DNA from 3 places in the Streptomyces sp. W1SF4 genome. Region 3 is predicted to be linked to each of the others. Evidence: predicted binding sites of a transcription regulator. Region 3 holds the regulator's gene; each other region holds the start of a gene.
What was found. The regulator HrcA, encoded in region 3, represses chaperone genes, less so after heat shock. The targets are predictions, from matches to a motif close to TTNGCACTCNGNNNNNCNGAGTGCNAA.
Positions count from the first base shown of each region.

Region 1: the regulator HrcA is predicted to act here: its motif matches at 1,755-1,781, upstream of groL (chaperonin GroEL).
Region 2: the regulator HrcA is predicted to act here: its motif matches at 1,586-1,612, upstream of groES (co-chaperone GroES).

Region 1 is NZ_CP034350.1:4,105,424-4,108,683, reverse strand. It holds gene groL (chaperonin GroEL) at 1-1,589, opposite strand, end outside; gene D1J60_RS19205 (cold-shock protein) at 1,915-2,121, opposite strand; gene D1J60_RS19200 (MoaD/ThiS family protein) at 2,504-2,782, opposite strand; gene thrC (threonine synthase) at 2,820-3,260, opposite strand, start outside.
Region 2 is NZ_CP034350.1:4,505,478-4,508,737, forward strand. It holds gene D1J60_RS21175 (HAMP domain-containing sensor histidine kinase) at 1-724, opposite strand, end outside; gene D1J60_RS21180 (response regulator transcription factor) at 777-1,457, opposite strand; gene groES (co-chaperone GroES) at 1,756-2,064, shown strand; gene groL (chaperonin GroEL) at 2,176-3,260, shown strand, end outside.
Region 3 is NZ_CP034350.1:2,561,731-2,564,990, forward strand. It holds gene dnaJ (molecular chaperone DnaJ) at 55-1,194, opposite strand; gene hrcA (heat-inducible transcriptional repressor HrcA) at 1,195-2,211, opposite strand; gene D1J60_RS11980 (MBL fold metallo-hydrolase) at 2,371-3,102, shown strand; gene D1J60_RS11985 (DUF3097 domain-containing protein) at 3,131-3,260, shown strand, end outside.

The DNA.
Region 1 (3,260 bases), 1.5 Mb from region 3:
CCCGGAGCGGCGGCGGCCTTCTCCGGCTTGTCGGCGATGACGGCCTCGGTGGTCAGGAACAGCGCGGCGATGGACGCGGCGTTCTGCAGCGCGGAGCGCGTGACCTTCGCCGGGTCGATGATGCCCTCGGCGATCATGTCGACGTACTCGCCGGTCGCGGCGTTCAGGCCGTGGCCGACGGTCAGGTTGCGCACCTTCTCGACGACGACGCCACCCTCGAGACCACCGTTGACGGCGATCTGCTTCAGCGGGGCCTCCAGCGCGAGCTTCACGGCGTTGGCGCCGGTCGCCTCGTCACCGGTGAGCTCCAGCTTCTCGAAGACCGAGGAGGCCTGCAGCAGGGCCACGCCACCGCCGGCGACGATGCCCTCCTCGACGGCCGCCTTCGCGTTGCGGACGGCGTCCTCGATGCGGTGCTTGCGCTCCTTGAGCTCGACCTCGGTCGCGGCACCGGCCTTGATGACGGCCACGCCGCCGGCCAGCTTCGCGAGGCGCTCCTGGAGCTTCTCGCGGTCGTAGTCCGAGTCGGAGTTCTCGATCTCGGCGCGGATCTGGTTGACGCGGCCCTGGACCTGGTCGCTGTCACCGGCACCGTCGACGATGGTGGTCTCGTCCTTGGTGATGACGACCTTGCGGGCGCGGCCGAGCAGGTCGAGACCGGCGTTCTCCAGCTTGAGGCCGACCTCCTCGGAGATGACCGTGCCGCCCGTGAGGATGGCGATGTCGCCGAGCATGGCCTTGCGGCGGTCGCCGAAGCCCGGGGCCTTGACGGCGACGGACTTGAAGGTGCCGCGGATCTTGTTGACGACCAGGGTCGACAGGGCCTCGCCCTCGACGTCCTCGGCGATGATCAGCAGCGGCTTGCCGGACTGCATGACCTTCTCCAGGAGCGGCAGCAGGTCCTTGACCGAGCCGATCTTGGAGTTGACGATCAGGATGTACGGGTCGTCGAGGGACGCCTCCATACGCTCCATGTCGGTGGCGAAGTACGCCGAGATGTAGCCCTTGTCGAAGCGCATGCCCTCGGTGAGCTCCAGCTCCAGACCGAAGGTCTGGGACTCCTCGACGGTGATGACGCCTTCCTTGCCGACCTTGTCCATGGCCTCGGCGATGAGCTCGCCGATCTGGGTGTCGGCGGCGGAGATGGAGGCCGTGGAAGCGATCTGCTCCTTGGTCTCGACATCCTTGGCCTGGGCCAGCAGGGCGGCGGAGACGGCCTCGACGGCCTTCTCGATACCACGCTTGAGGGCCATCGGGTTGGCGCCGGCGGCGACGTTGCGCAGGCCCTCGCGGACGAGCGCCTGGGCGAGGACGGTCGCGGTGGTCGTACCGTCACCGGCGACGTCGTCCGTCTTCTTGGCGACTTCCTTGACCAGCTCGGCGCCGATCTTCTCGAACGGGTCCTCGAGCTCGATCTCCTTGGCGATGGAGACACCGTCGTTGGTGATCGTGGGCGCGCCCCACTTCTTCTCAAGGACGACGTTGCGACCCTTGGGGCCAAGGGTGACCTTGACGGCGTCGGCGAGCTGGTTCATGCCACGCTCGAGACCGCGCCGGGCCTCCTCGTTGAACGAAATGATCTTGGCCATGTGAAGTGGTCCTCCCGGACAGGGGTGGATTGCTCCGGACCGCGCCCGCGCCCGCGACGGACGGCCTGCGGATCCGGCGGTTCCGTCCCGCCGGACCCTGCGGGCCTCACCGGCCCGGTCCTCGTCTTAGTAGCACTCTCACCTGGAGAGTGCTAACGCCAATGATTAGCACTCGACCCCCGCGAGTGCAAGCGGCTTCAGGCAACACGCGGGCGGCGCGCCGGTGACACGGGGCGACACGCAGGAGGGGCCCACATCCCCGTCCGGGATGTGGGCCCCTCGAGCATCCGTGCGTGCGTCGGTGGCCGATCGCGTTCGCTCCGGCTCAGCCGGCCGCTAGCTTGACCATGTCCGCCTGCGGACCCTTCTGGCCCTGCGAGATCTCGAACTCGACCCGCTGACCCTCTTCAAGGGTGCGGTACCCGTCCATCTGGATGGCGCTGTAGTGGACGAACACATCCGCACCACCGTCGACCGCGATGAAGCCGTAGCCCTTCTCCGCGTTGAACCACTTGACGGTGCCCTGAGCCATGCCTAACTCCCCTATTACTGGCCCTTGCGCGGGACCGCACTTCGCGGTCCCGGGTCAGAACTTGCGCCGGAACGCCTCGACCGCGGCTGAATGTATCCGCACCGGTGCTGTCAGCAACAGGTCAATCCGACGAGAAATCTGGACACACGGAAACCTGAAAATAAGGTGAAAAGCTGGCATATTCCAGGGCAACTCGGGCCAGACAAGCGGCACCAAAGGCCCAAAAGGCACGCTCATGTTGACTCAATGTCAACCATCCGTCGGCCCGCTCATATGCGGCGGGCATGAACAGCGGAGGGGACTGCCCCAACTCTACCGCGCCCAATCAAGCAGAATTGCCCCCTCCGCTTTTACCGGAGGGGGCAATTCTGATCTGAACGCGTCAGCAGCCGCCCGCGACGGCCGGGATGATCGAGACGCCGGCGCCGTCCGGCGTCGCCGCCTGCAGGCCGCCCTCGAAACGCACGTCGTCGTCGTTGACGTAGACGTTCACGAAGCGGCGCAGCTTGCCCTGGTCGTCCAGGACGCGCGCGGCGATGCCCGGGTGGCTCTTCTCCAGGGACTCGATGACCTCGGCCAGGGTCGCGCCCTCGGCCGGGACCTCGGCGGCGCCGCCGGTGTAGGTGCGCAGGATGGTGGGGATGCGGACGTTGACGCTCATGGCGCTACCGCCTTTCCGGATGTGTCAGGGGGAAGGGTCAGGCCAGGCCGGCGGCGCGGAACGCGTCCAGGCTCGGGCGGATGGTGGCCGTCTGGCCACTGTCCGCGGCCACCGCCTCCAGGGTCTTCAGGCCGTCACCGGTGTTCAGGACCACGGTGGTCAGCGCCGGGTCGAGCTGCCCGTTCTCGATCAGCTTCTTCGTCACGCCGACGGTCACGCCGCCCGCGGTCTCGGCGAAGATGCCCTCGGCACGCGCCAGGATCTTGATGGCCTCGACGACCTGCTCGTCGTTGACGTCCTCGACGTAGCCGCCGGTGCGCCGCGCGATGTCCAGGACGTACGGGCCGTCCGCCGGGTTGCCGATGGCGAGGGACTTGGCGATGGTGTTCGGCTTCTGCGGGCGCACCACGTCGTGACCGGCCTTGAAGGCGGTGGACACCGGGGAGCAGCCCTCGGCCTGGGCGCCGAAGATCTTGTA
Region 2 (3,260 bases), 1.9 Mb from region 3:
GCCGGTCGAGGGTGTCGTTGACGGTCCGGGCCAGCTGGGCGATCTCGTCGCCGCCGCCGGGGTCGGGGACGCGCCGGTCGAGCTCGCTCGCGGTGACGGCGGCGAGCGAGGTGCGGATGGCGGTGACGGGGCGCAGCGCGCGGCCGGTGGCCCACCAGGCCAGGGCCGCCGCGAAGGCGGTCAGCGGGGGAGCGCCGGCGAGGAGGCCGGTGGCGATGGCGCGGGTGGCGTCGTCGACGTCGCCGAGCACGGTCACCGCGTACACGGTGTGCGGATCGTGCGCGCCGGGCGGGCCGGGGGCCTCGACCGCGACGACCACGCGCCGCTGCGCGCCGGGGCGGGCGGGCGGCAGTACGGCCGAGCGGGAGTCCTGGCCGGGGCCGGGGCGCAGTGCGTCGAGGCGCGGGGGGTCCTTGGGCGCTCCGGCGGCGGTGCTGGCGACGTCGCGGCCGTGGGCGTCGCGTACGAGGACCAGGTCGACCCCGCCGTCGGGCGCGGGCAGCCGGCCGCCGGGCGGGAGGGTCCGGGTGTCGAGCTGGGCGGCGACCTTGCGCGCGGCGAGCTCGGTGCGGCCGGTGGTGTTGTCGAGGAGGTTGCTGCGCATGAGGCTGTGGAGCCAGAGCCCGCCGGTGGTGAGGACCGCGGCCATCGCGAGGGCGGCGGCGAGGGCGGTCCGCGCGCGCAGGTTGCCCACGAGGCGGATCCGCGGACGCAGGTCGCCCACGAGGCGGCCGCGCGGTCTCCTGCCCTCCGGCCCCGCCCCCGGCCCCGCGCCCTCACCCACCGTCGGGAGCCATGCGGTAGCCGGTGCCGTGGACGGTGAGGATCGAGCGGCGGCCGAAGGGGGCGTCGATCTTCTTGCGCAGGGAGGAGACGTAGACCTCGACGATGTTCGGGTCGATGCCGTGCGGGGCGTCCCAGACCTCGTCGAGGACGTCCTGCTTGGCGACGGCCCGGCCGGGGCGCCGCATCAGGCAGGCGAGGACGCCGACTTCGCGGGCGGTGAGTTCGATGTCGTGGCTCCCGCGGCGGCAGCGGCGGTCGAGCGGGTCGAGGCAGAGGTCCCCGGCCCGGAGCTCGGCGGGTTCGGGGGCGGCGGCGCGGCGGGCGAGGGCGCGCAGCCGGGCGGCCAGCACCAGGAAGGAGAAGGGCTTGGTGAGGTAGTCGTCGGCGCCGGCGTCGAGCCCCTCGGCCTCGTCGTGCTCGCCGTCCCTGGCGGTCAGCATCAGGACGGGCGTGGGATCGCCGTGCGCCCGCATCCGGGCGCAGATCTCGGCGCCGCCGGGGCCGGGGAGCATCAGGTCGAGCAGGACGGCGTCGTACGGTCCGCCGGTGAGGGCCAGTTCGAGGCCGCGGTGGCCGTCGTGGGCGACCTCGACGCGGTGGCCTTCGGCGGACAGGCCCTGGCGGAGGGATTCGGCCAGGTTCTCTTCGTCTTCGACCACGAGGATGCGCACGCCCCAAGCCTCACATACCGGGCAGCGGCTCCTCGGGCCCCGGGGCGCCCCGGTCCGGTTCCCGAGGGGTCGGGGTTCAGCCGAACGGGGTGTTCGGCGGCCGGAATACGTGGAACCAGCGGACCGTGTTGGCACTCCGCTTGACCGAGTGCTAATCGCCGGAATAGTGTCACACCTGGCACTCGCCCCCGGTGAGTGCCAACACAGCGACAGGCTGGTCCGGCACCCGCGACGACGGATCGACCTGGTCGCCACCTCAGACAGTTAACCCCGGATCTCCGAAGGGGGAGGTCGGATCGTGACGACCGCCAGCTCCAAGGTTGCCATCAAGCCGCTTGAGGACCGCATCGTGGTCCAGCCGCTCGACGCCGAGCAGACCACGGCCTCCGGCCTGGTCATCCCGGACACCGCGAAGGAGAAGCCCCAGGAGGGCGTCGTCCTCGCGGTCGGCCCGGGCCGCTTCGAGGACGGCCAGCGTCTCCCGCTGGACGTCAACGTCGGCGACATCGTGCTGTACAGCAAGTACGGCGGCACCGAAGTGAAGTACAGCGGCGAGGAGTACCTCGTCCTCTCGGCCCGCGACGTGCTCGCGATCGTCGAGAAGTAATTCGCTTCAAGAAGTTTGCTTGAGCTGCGCCCCTGGTCACCCCGCTGATTGCCGGGCGGCGAGGGGCGCGGTTCGTTAAACCCGAGTTTTCGAGAGGGCTGAACCGCTCCCATGGCGAAGATCCTGAAGTTCGACGAGGACGCCCGTCGCGCCCTCGAGCGCGGCGTCAACAAGCTTGCCGACACGGTGAAGGTGACGATCGGCCCCAAGGGCCGCAACGTCGTCATCGACAAGAAGTTCGGCGCCCCCACCATCACCAACGACGGTGTCACCATCGCCCGCGAGGTCGAGCTGGACGACCCGTACGAGAACCTCGGCGCGCAGCTGGTGAAGGAGGTGGCGACCAAGACCAACGACATCGCGGGTGACGGCACCACCACCGCCACCGTGCTGGCCCAGGCGCTCGTCCGCGAGGGCCTGCGCAACGTCGCCGCCGGCGCCTCCCCGGCCGCCCTGAAGAAGGGCATCGACGCCGCGGTCAAGGCCGTGTCCGAGGACCTCCTCGCGACCGCCCGCCCGATCGAGGACAAGTCGGACATCGCCGCCGTGGCCGCGCTCTCCGCGCAGGACGCCCAGGTCGGCGAGCTCATCGCCGAGGCGATGGACAAGGTCGGCAAGGACGGTGTCATCACCGTCGAGGAGTCCAACGCCTTCGGCCTGGAGCTCGAGTTCACCGAGGGCATGGCCTTCGACAAGGGCTACCTGTCCCCCTACATGGTCACCGACCAGGAGCGTATGGAGGCCGTCCTCGACGACCCGTACATCCTGATCAACCAGGGCAAGATCTCCTCCATCCAGGACCTCCTGCCGCTGCTGGAGAAGGTCATCCAGGCGGGTGGCTCCAAGCCGCTGCTGATCATCGCCGAGGACGTCGAGGGCGAGGCCCTCTCCACCCTCGTCGTCAACAAGATCCGCGGCACCTTCAACGCGGTGGCCGTCAAGGCCCCGGGCTTCGGCGACCGCCGCAAGGCGATGCTCCAGGACATGGCCACCCTCACCGGTGCCACCGTCATCGCCGAGGAGGTCGGCCTCAAGCTCGACCAGGCCGGTCTGGACGTCCTCGGTTCCGCGCGCCGCGTGACCATCTCCAAGGACGACACGACCATCGTCGACGGTGGCGGCAACGCCGCTGACGTCGCGGGCCGCGTCAACCAGATCAAGGCCGAGATCGAGGCCACGGACTCCGACTGGGACCG
Region 3 (3,260 bases):
GAGCCCGGCCCGGGATTCCCCGGACCGGGCTCGTACGACGTGCCGCCGCCCGCGTCAGCGGCCGTTGAACGCGTCCTTCAGGCGGCTGAACAGGCCCTGCTGGCCGGGGGCGAACTGGCCCATCGGCCGCTCCTCGCCGCGCAGCTTCGCGAGCTGGCGCAGCAGCTCCTCCTGCTGGGCGTCCAGCTTGCCGGGGGTGGTGACCTCGACGTGGACGATCAGGTCGCCGCGGCCGCCGCCGCGCAGGTGGGTGACGCCCCGCCCGTGCAGCGGGATGGCCTGGCCGGACTGGGTGCCGGGCCGGATGTCGATCTCCTCCATGCCGTCCAGCGTCTCCAGCGGGCACTTGGTGCCCAGGGCCGCGGCCGTCATGGGGATGGTGACCGTGCAGTGCAGGTCGTCCCCGCGCCGCTGGAAGGTCGGGTGCGGCAGCTCGTGGATCTCCACGTAGAGGTCGCCGGCGGGGCCGCCGCCGGGGCCGACCTCGCCCTCGCCCGCGAGCTGGATCCGGGTGCCGTTCTCGACACCGGCGGGGATCTTGACGGTGAGGCTGCGGCGGGAGCGGACCCGGCCGTCGCCCGCGCACTCGGGGCACGGGGTCGGGACCACGGTGCCGAAGCCCTGGCACTGCGGGCAGGGGCGCGAGGTCATGACCTGGCCCAGGAAGGACCGGGTGACCTGGGAGACCTCGCCGCGGCCGCGGCACATGTCACAGGTCTGCGCCGAGGTGCCGGGGGCGGCGCCCTCGCCGGAGCAGGTGCCGCAGACGACGGCGGTGTCGACCTGGATGTCCTTGGTCGTGCCGAAGGCGGCCTCGTCCAGTTCCAGGTCCAGGCGGATCATGGCGTCCTGGCCGCGGCGGGTCCGCGAGCGCGGGCCGCGCTGCGAGGCCTGGCCGAAGAAGGCGTCCATGATGTCGGAGAAGTTGCCGAAGCCGCCCGCTCCGAAGCCGCCCGCGCCGCCACCGCCGCCCGAGGAGGACAGCGGGTCGCCGCCGAGGTCGTAGACCTGCTTCTTCTGCGGGTCCGAGAGGACCTCGTAGGCCGCGTTGATCTCCTTGAAGCGCTCCTGCGTCTTCGGGTCCGGGTTCACGTCCGGGTGGAGTTCACGGGCGAGGCGGCGGAAGGCCTTCTTGATCTCGTCCTGCGATGCGTCGCGGCGCACGCCGAGTACGGCGTAGTAGTCCGTGGCCACTTACGACTCCGCCAGGATCTGTCCGACGTAACGTGCCACTGCGCGTACCGCTCCCATCGTTCCGGGGTAGTCCATGCGGGTCGGTCCGACCACGCCGAGTTTGGCGACTGCTTCGCCGCCCGAACCGTAGCCGACGGACACGACCGACGTGGAGTTGAGTCCCTCGTAGGCGTTCTCGTGACCGATTCTTACGGCCATTCCCGACTCACCGGCCTCGCCCAGCAGCTTCAGGAGCACGACGTGCTCCTCCAGCGCCTCCAGCACGGGCCTGATGGTCAAGGGAAAGTCATGTCCGAAGCGGGTGAGGTTGGCGGTGCCGCCGATCATCAGCCGCTCCTCCGCCTCCTCCGCCAGCGTTTCGAGGAGGGTCGCGAGGACGGCCTTGACGGTCGCCCGGTCGTCGATCTCGAACGACTCCGGAAGGTCCTGCACCAGCTGCGGCACGTCCGTGAAGCGGCGGCCGACGACCCTGCTGTTCAGACGCGCCCGCAGGTCGGCGAGGGAGTTCTCGCCGAAGGGGGTCTGGGTGTCGACGAGGCGCTGCTCGACGCGGCCGGTGTCGGTGATGAGCACGAGCATCAGCCGGGCCGGGGCCAGCGACAGCAGCTCGACGTGCCGCACGGTGGAGCGGGTCAGCGACGGGTACTGGACGACGGCGACCTGCCGGGTGAGCTGCGCGAGCAGCCGTACCGTGCGGCCGACCACGTCGTCGAGGTCGACGGCGCCGTCGAGGAAGTTCTGGATGGCCCGGCGCTCCGGCGTCGACAGCGGCTTGACGCCGGCCAGCCTGTCGACGAAGAGGCGGTAGCCCTTGTCCGTGGGGATGCGGCCGGCGCTGGTGTGGGGCTGCGCGATGTAGCCCTCCTCCTCCAGCACGGCCATGTCGTTGCGCACGGTGGCGGGCGAGACGCCCAGTTTGTGCCGCTCGGTGAGGGCCTTGGAGCCGACGGGCTCCTCCGTCCCGACGTAGTCCTGGACGATGGCACGCAGCACCTCGAGTCTGCGTTCGCTGAGCATCGCGCACACCTCCGGATGCGGTCGGTCGTCGGTCAGGCCGTCGGGGCCGGTCCTGGCTTGTTGGCACTCTGCGCGTGTGAGTGCCAGAGATCCCCCGGTCAGTGTACGGCCGGGTAGTACGCCGCAGGCAAGGGCGGCCCGCCAGGGTAGCGTCACCGCATGGACGTACGTTGGGAAGAGGCGGGCTGGGAAAGGGTCACCGGACGGGTCGGCCGGAGACGGCTGCCGGTGTGGGACTGCACCGTGGGACTGGTGGTGGGGGACGAGTCGGTGCTGCTGATCGACCCGGGATCGTCCGTGCGCGAGGGCGCGCAGGTGCGGGCCGAGGCGGAGCGGCTGACGGGCCGGCGCGTGACCCATATCGCATTCACCCACGGACATTTCGACCACGTGCTGGGCGGCGGAGCCTTCGCCGGTGCCGAGTTCTTCGGGGCGGTGGGCCTGGAGCGGCTGCTGTCGGCGCCGACGGGCCGCGAGGAGGTGCGGACGAGCGCGGTCCGGATGGGTCTGGCGGAGGCGGAGGCCACCGAGGCGGCGGACCTGCTCCAGGCGCCCCGGCACCTGGTGTCGGGCGAGTGGACGCTGGAGCTCGGCGGGGTACGGGTGCTGCTGGCGAACCTGGGGCCCGCTCACTCCGAGCACGACCTGGCCGTCTTCGTGCCGGGCGAGCGGGAGGCGGTGTTCTGCGGGGACCTGGTCGAGGAGTCGGGCGAGCCCCAGGCCGGCTCGGACGCGGTGCCGGGCCAGTGGCCGGCCGCACTGGACCGGCTGCTGTCGCTGGGCGGAGACGACGCGGTGTACGTGCCGGGTCACGGAGCGCTGGTGGACGCGGAGTTCGTGCGTGCGCAACGCGACACACTGGCGGCCAGGTTCGGCGTGTCGGGGGCCTGAGGGCGCCGGCTCTCCTAGTGTCGGCCGGATGCGTGAGTACTCCCCCGACCTGACCCCGCAGTGGAAGCGCTCCAAGCCCGTGCCGGAGGTGCCGGCGGACCCGGACCTGGTGGTCGAGGTGGCGGGTACGGACTTCTGCGGCGCGGTGGTGGCCTGCG